DNA from 2 places in the Sphingobium sp. SA2 genome. Region 2 is predicted to be linked to the other one. Evidence: predicted binding sites of a transcription regulator. Region 2 holds the regulator's gene; the other holds the start of a gene.
What was found. The regulator LexA, encoded in region 2, represses DNA repair genes until DNA is damaged. The targets are predictions, from matches to a motif close to GTTCCNCNCTTGTTCT.

Region 1: OVY48_RS11645 (MmcB family DNA repair protein) is a predicted target of LexA. The motif match lies at 2,287-2,302, and genes of this name have one in related genera.

What each region holds. Positions count from the first base shown of each region.
Region 1 covers NZ_JAPMXX010000006.1:826,966-830,372, reverse strand. Annotated here, with positions in the region: gene OVY48_RS11660 (YcgN family cysteine cluster protein) at 1-322, opposite strand, end outside; gene OVY48_RS11655 (SCO family protein) at 310-975, opposite strand; gene OVY48_RS11650 (ankyrin repeat domain-containing protein) at 1,042-1,629, shown strand; gene OVY48_RS11645 (MmcB family DNA repair protein) at 1,781-2,275, opposite strand; gene OVY48_RS11640 (cell wall hydrolase) at 2,384-3,055, opposite strand; gene OVY48_RS11635 (DUF1491 family protein) at 3,235-3,407, opposite strand, start outside.
Region 2 covers NZ_JAPMXX010000006.1:2,538,167-2,541,573, reverse strand. Annotated here, with positions in the region: gene moaC (cyclic pyranopterin monophosphate synthase MoaC) at 1-271, shown strand, start outside; partial or broken gene glp (gephyrin-like molybdotransferase Glp) at 268-1,445, shown strand; gene lexA (transcriptional repressor LexA) at 1,518-2,189, shown strand; gene OVY48_RS19960 (ComEC/Rec2 family competence protein) at 2,180-3,407, opposite strand, start outside.

The DNA.
Region 1 (3,407 bases), 1.7 Mb from region 2:
GATAATGCCAGTCGGGCAGCGGCAACCCCTCCCCGCGCAGCCGATAGGCGCAGGTGCGCGGCAACCAGCTGATCTGGCGCACCTTGGCCGGAGTCAGCCGCACGCAATCGGGTACGAATTTGCGCCGATCCTTATAATTGCTGCACTGGCCGCTTTGCCGGTCGAGCAAGCGGCAGGCGACATTGGTGGGATAGATGCGCCCGCTATCCTCATCCTCGGCCTTGTGCAGGCAGCATTTGCCGCACCCGTCGCACAGGGCTTCCCATTCGGCGCGGTCGAGCTTGTCGAGCGGCTTTTCCCAGAAGGGTGTCACTTGGTCCATTTTTGCAAGAACGCCAGCACCTTGTCCGGCGCGCCCTCGTCCACGTCCGGCGTGCCGGGATCATCCACCGGGACCAGCGCCACCGGCTTGCCATCGGGATCGAACAGATAGGGCGTGCGGCTATGCCCGACCAGATAATCGCTCGCGCCCGCGACCTTCTCACTATTGTAGATGACGACGAAATCCTTGGCGACCTTGGCGATCTGATCGGGTGTCCCGGTCAGGCCGATGAGGCGCGGGTGAAAGGCCGCGACATAGGTTTTCAGCACGGCGGGCGTATCGCGCGCGGGATCGACGCTGATCAGGATCGGCTGCACCTTGGCGGCACGCTCCGGCGCGGCCTTCTCGAATTGGGCAAAGGCCTGCATGATCCGTTGCAGATCGACCGGGCAGACGTCGGGGCAATAGGTATAGCCGAAATAGACGATCCGATACTGGCCTTTATAATCGTCCCAGCGCGCGGGCTTGCCGTCCTGGTCGGTCAGGGTGAAGGGCGCGCCGATACGCGCACCGGCCAGTTCGCCCTGCACGCTGTCGCCGCTTGATACCCCGCTTGATGCATTGCCGCCAGCGCCCATATTACAGGCAGCCAGCAGGGCGAGGCAGGATAGGGTGAAGAGCATCCGGGCTTTGTTCATGGCGTGGCCAGCCATGCCCTGCTAGGGATGGATTTGCAAATGCAACGGGGCGCGATGATGAAGACCAGGTTTGTTTCTGCCATGATGACCATGATCGCGGCGGCACTGCTCGTGCCCGGCGCGGCGCAGGCGCAATTTTCCGACGCCTATAATTTCCTGAAGGCCGTCAAGGACAAGGATGGCGAGAAGGTCACCGACCTGATCCAGAAGCCCGGCTCCACCGTGATCAACAGCCGCGACATCAACAGCGGCGAAAACGCGCTGCATATCGTCGTCGCGCGTCGCGACGCGACATGGCTGTCCTTCCTGCTCGCCAAGGGTGCGAACCCGAACCTGACCGACAGTGATGGCAACACGCCGCTGATGGACGCGGTGCAGGGCCGGTTCGAGGAGGGTGTGCAGACGTTGCTCGCCAACAAGGCGCAGGTCGACAAGACGAATGGCAGCGGCGAAACCCCGTTGATCCGCGCCGTGCAATTGCGCGACCTCGGCCTGGTCCGCCTGCTGGTGGCGCAGGGCGCGAACCCGGACAAGCGCGACAGCATCGCGGGCATGTCCGCGCGCGACTATGCCGCCCGCGACAACCGCACCCCTGGCCTCATCGAAGCGCTCGCCGCCGCCAAGCCAGCGGCCAAGCCCGCAGGCCCGGTGCAGGGTCCGGTTTTCTGACCCTCTAAGCTGCCCCCACAATAGCCGTCATTCCGGCCCTGAGCCGGAATCCATTAGCCTCTCTCCTGGAGAGAGGCTCAGCGGTAGAGCCAATGGATACTGACTTTCGTCAGCATGACGGCCTGAATAGCACTCTGCGCGCATTCACGCCCTACCAGCCAATCTCCGCCGCATGGTCCGGGTCGTTGATCGCGGTCAGCCGCCGTGCCGCGCGCCGGGCGAAGCGCAGCGTCTCCGCCTTGCGCCGCGCCGCCGCCAGCGGCTCGATCGGCGCGGGTCGTACCAGCTCCGCATCATATTGATCCGCGACGATCAGCCCAGTGCGCGTGGGCCATAGCGCTTCGCTATCAAACAGGGTCAGATCGAACCCCATCGGCACCGCCCAGAAATAGCGGTCGCAATAGTCGAAATAATCGGGCCATTTCATGTCGCCGAGCAAGTCCGCCCGGCTACACTTGATCTCGACGATGGTCAGACGCCCGGCCCCGTCGATCGCCATGATGTCGGCGCGCCGCCCATTGGGCAGCGGCACTTCCATGATCCCGCTCATATCGTGCCGAAAGAACAGGCGCAGCGTCCCCCGCGCAACCGCAAGCGCCGTGCCGTCGGTCAAAGGAGAGCAGGTGTCGGATATCACAGCGGTCATGCCGCAATCATAGAACAAAGATGGAACAAAAGAAAAGGCCGATTCGGATATTCCGAACCGGCCTTTTTTGATGTGTACCGAAATGTGCCTCGGCACATTCCGCGATACTCAGCGATAGAAGATATGATTGTCGATCATCGCCAGCTTGGCCTTGCCCCAGCCTGGCGATACGCGGCGGGCGTGGAAGAACAGCGCGCCTTCAGCCCGGCTGTCCCAAGCGTCGGCCATGGCGATCTGCGCAATGGCAACGGCCTGACGCCAGCTGCGGCTTTCGGTGCGGATCGGCGGCATGCCACCGCCGCGCACGAAGCTGAACTGGCTCGGCTGATACACGACGCCGCACAGGCTGCTCGCGAACCGGCCGGACTCGGCGCGATTGATGATCACGCGCGCGACGGCCAGCTGGCCTTCCAGGCTTTCGCCCTTGGATTCGAAATAGACCGCTCCGGCCAGGCACTGCATCTCGCCATCCAGCTGTTCGGGCGTGCCTTGGGCATCGACCAGCGCAGCGAGGCTATCGGCCTGCATCTCGGAGAAGGTGGAAGAAACATTGTCGGCCTTAGGGGCCGAAGCCAGCGGCTGCACGATCTCGCGCGGCGCGGCAAAGGTGACGGCGGGCTTGGCACCGGCTGAAGGCGCTGTGGTCAGCGCATTGTCCCCGGACAGGGACACCGAAGATGGGATGGCTTCACCGGCCATCGACATGTCGGATGCCGTGACCGCAGCAGCGGCGGACAAAGCAAAGGCCGCGATAATCGCAGCTTTTAGACGAAAACTCATTTTTACTCAAAATCATGCGGTTCTTGGCCGGAAACGTCGTCTTTTTTAACCCACTTTGTCCGACGACCGGCCGCCCCCCGTCTGCGTGTTTACCGCGCCCGCCCCCCTTGGACGATTGCGGCAACCTGCGCGTTCAGCGTGGGCGGGCCTCTGCACGGGCCATTGCGATATGTCAACGATCAGCAGATTGTTTCAGCGGCGAGCCGTTCCGCTTCCGGGATATCGAGTTCGATGACCCACAGATCGGGGTCCGACCGGCGGCGCCGCTCGATATAGGGAACCATGGCTTGCGCGCCCTCCTCGGGGTCAGGTCCACAGCGCATCAACGCATGACCGCCTGAAAAGTTCGACA
Region 2 (3,407 bases):
GCGCACCGCCGATCTCATCCCGCTCTGCCACCCGATCGCACTCAGCGCCGTGACGATCGATTTCGACCTGGACGACACCGGCGTCCGCGTCACCGCCACCGCCCGCACCGCAGGCCAGACCGGCGTCGAGATGGAAGCGCTCACCGCCGCCTCCGTCGCCCTGCTCACCATCTACGATATGGCAAAGGCGATCGACAAGGCGATGGTCATCGACGGCGTCCGCTTGCTCAGCAAGACCGGCGGCAAGTCGGGCGACTGGCACAGGCCATGAGCCTGCTGCCGGTTGCGGAGGCGCAAGCCCGCTTGTTCGCGCTGGCCAACCGGCTGCCCGCAGAAGACGTGCCGGTTATGGCCTGCGCCGGACGCTGGCTCGCCCGCGATATCCTCGCGCAGCGCGCCCAGCCCTGGGCCGACCTCAGCGCCATGGACGGCTATGCCGTACGCGCCGCCGAAGCGCCCGGCCCCTGGCGCGTGACCACGACCAGCAGCGCAGGCGGCACACCCCCGCCCCCGCTCGCGCCGGGCGACGCCTGCCGCATCTTCACCGGTGCGCCCTTGCCCGAAGGGGCCGACGCCATCCTGATTCAGGAAAATGCGACCCGCCACGGCGACAGTTTCACCGCCACCGCCGACCCGCTTCCCTCCGGCCGCCACGTCCGCCCCGCCGCGTCGGACTTCGCGCTGGGCGCGCCCCTGCTCAAAGCAGGCTCGCGATTAGGCCCGACCCAGATCGCGCTGGCCGTGCTGGGCGGCCATGGCCACCTGCCCGTCGGACAGCGGCTCAAAGTCGCGCTGCTCTCGACCGGCGACGAATTGGTGCCGCCCGGCGCACCAACCCCGCCGGGCGCTCTCCCTTCGTCCAACGCCCCCATGCTCGCCGCGATGCTGGCCGCTTTGCCCTGCGACGTCATCGACCTCGGCATCGTGCCGGACGATCTCGACGCCATGGTCACAGCGCTCGATCGCGCGCGCCAGGCCGACATCATCGTCTCGACCGGCGGCGCATCGGTCGGCGATCATGACATGGTTCGCCCCGCCTTCGCGCAAGCGGGCGGTACGCTCGATTTCTGGAAGATCGCCATGCGCCCTGGCAAGCCGCTAATGGCCGGACGCCTCGGCGAGGCCCTGTTCCTGGGCCTGCCCGGCAACCCCGTCTCGGCCTTCGTGACCGGCACCCTCTTCCTGCTGCCCCTGGTCCGCCATATGGCGGGGCAAGCGCTCCCCCCCCTTCACGAAGCCCGCCTCGCTTCCCCCCCCTCCCCGCCACCGGCGACCGCGACGATTATCTCCGCGCCTTCCGCAGCGATGGCGGCATCGTCTCGGTCACCTCGCAAGACAGCGCCGCCACCGCCGCCATGGCGCTGGCCGACTGTCTGATCCGCCGCCCCGCCGCTTCCCCCCCGGCGGCCATCGGCGACACAGTGCAAATTCTGCCCCTGCCCTGATCCACCCGGCGCTTGACTAACCTTCATCTGTTTCCTATGCGTTCCTTATACGTTCCACGGAGGACCGCAGCCATGTTGACGCCCAAACAGCAGGAATTGCTGAGCTTCATTCAAACCCGGTTGGAGGAAGGCGGCGTGTCGCCCTCTTTCGAGGAGATGAAGGATGCGCTGGATCTGCGCTCCAAGTCGGGCATTCATCGCCTGATCAATGCGCTCGAAGAACGCGGCTTTATCCGCCGCCTGCCCAACCGTGCGCGCGCGCTCGAAGTTTTGAAGCTGCCCGATGCCATGCACCGCATCCCGGCCCCGGTCATCGCGCCCAAACCGCAGGTGTCGGCACCACAACTCATTGCCGCCAACGACGTGATCGAAATCCCGATGCACGGCCGGATCGCGGCAGGCGTTCCGATAGAAGCGATGGAAGGGCAGACGATGTTGTCCGTTCCTGCCGCGCTGCTTGGCGCGGGCGATCATTATGCGCTGGAAGTGTCCGGCGATTCGATGATGGAAGCCGGTATTCTCGATGGTGACTTCGCGCTGATCCAGCGGACCGAAGTCGCGCGTGAGGGCCAGATCGTCGTCGCCCTGATCGACGAGAATGAAGCCACACTCAAATATTTCCGCCGCGAAGGGCAAAGGGTTCGGTTGGACCCGGCCAACAGCGCCTATGAGCCGCAAATCTACGACCCGCGCCAGGTCCAGATCCAGGGTAAACTCGCCGGACTGCTCCGCCGCTATAATTGAGGTCTGGGCCGCGCATCGAACGGGCGCGGTTTGGACGCACCATAGCGGCGCGATCGCTTGGGGATCGGCGCGATCCAGGGATGGGCGTCACCCGCCTGACGCACCGTGCGAATGGTGGCATGGTCGAGATCAATGGCCATGCCGCCGGTTCGCGCCAAGAGGCGGCGGTCGATCTTGAGCCAACGCGGGCGGCACCAACGCGGCAGACCGCGATCGGCAATCACGATATCTGCCGCCGCGCAATCGCGGGCGAAGGTCGCGCGGTCCACCAGCATATCGCTGCGGGTCACGAGCAACTGCCAGGGCCGACCACCCGCCATCAGCCCGACCGCGCACAAATCGCTCGAACAGCGCGCCTGCGGCAACCGCGCGATCGGCTCCAGCGCACCATCATAGCCCGCGCTCTCCGACAGGACATCGCGCACATAATCGCCCGCCCCCGCGCGCAATATCGCCATGCGACCCTCAGGCGTGCGCACCGCGACATGCCGGCCATCGCCGGTCACCAATATGTCGGGCTGTGACAGCAGCAATATGGCGATGACGCCCGCCGCCACCGGCCCTAATCCCAGCCAGCGCCACCGGCTGCGCCACAGCAAGCACCAGAGCAGCCCCGCCATCATCCCTGCAAAAACGAAAGCGGGCACCGATGGCGTCAACATCGTCGCCCAGGGACTGGCCGACACCCCATGGGCGATCATCAGCAACAACGTCAGCGCCTGCTGCGTCAGCCACCAAAACGGCGCACCAAGCCCCGCCAGGTCGAACAGCAACGCCAACGCCTCCAGCGGCATCACGACAAAGGTGGTCAGCGGGATCGCGACGATATTGGCAAAGGCGCCCAACATGCCCGCCTTGTGAAAATGAAACAGCGCGATCGGCATCAGCACCAGTTCGATGACGAAGCCCGTCGCCAACGTCACCAGCAGCATGCGCCCAACCTTACGCCAGCGCGCCTCGTCCCGCGCAGCGGCAAAGGCGCGGAATAGCTTATGTTCGGCCAAGGCCACCAGCGCCGTGACGGCGGCAAAACTCATCTGGAAGCTCGGCCCGACCAGCGCTTCGGGCCAGAAGATAAGCACGATCAGCGCGCCCGTCGCCACCAGCCGCAGCGTGATCGCATCCCGCCCCATCGCGAGACCGCCCAGCACCAGCAACGCCGCAATGCAGGACCGCACCGTCGGCACCTCCGCCCCCGTCAGCAGCGTATAGCCGACC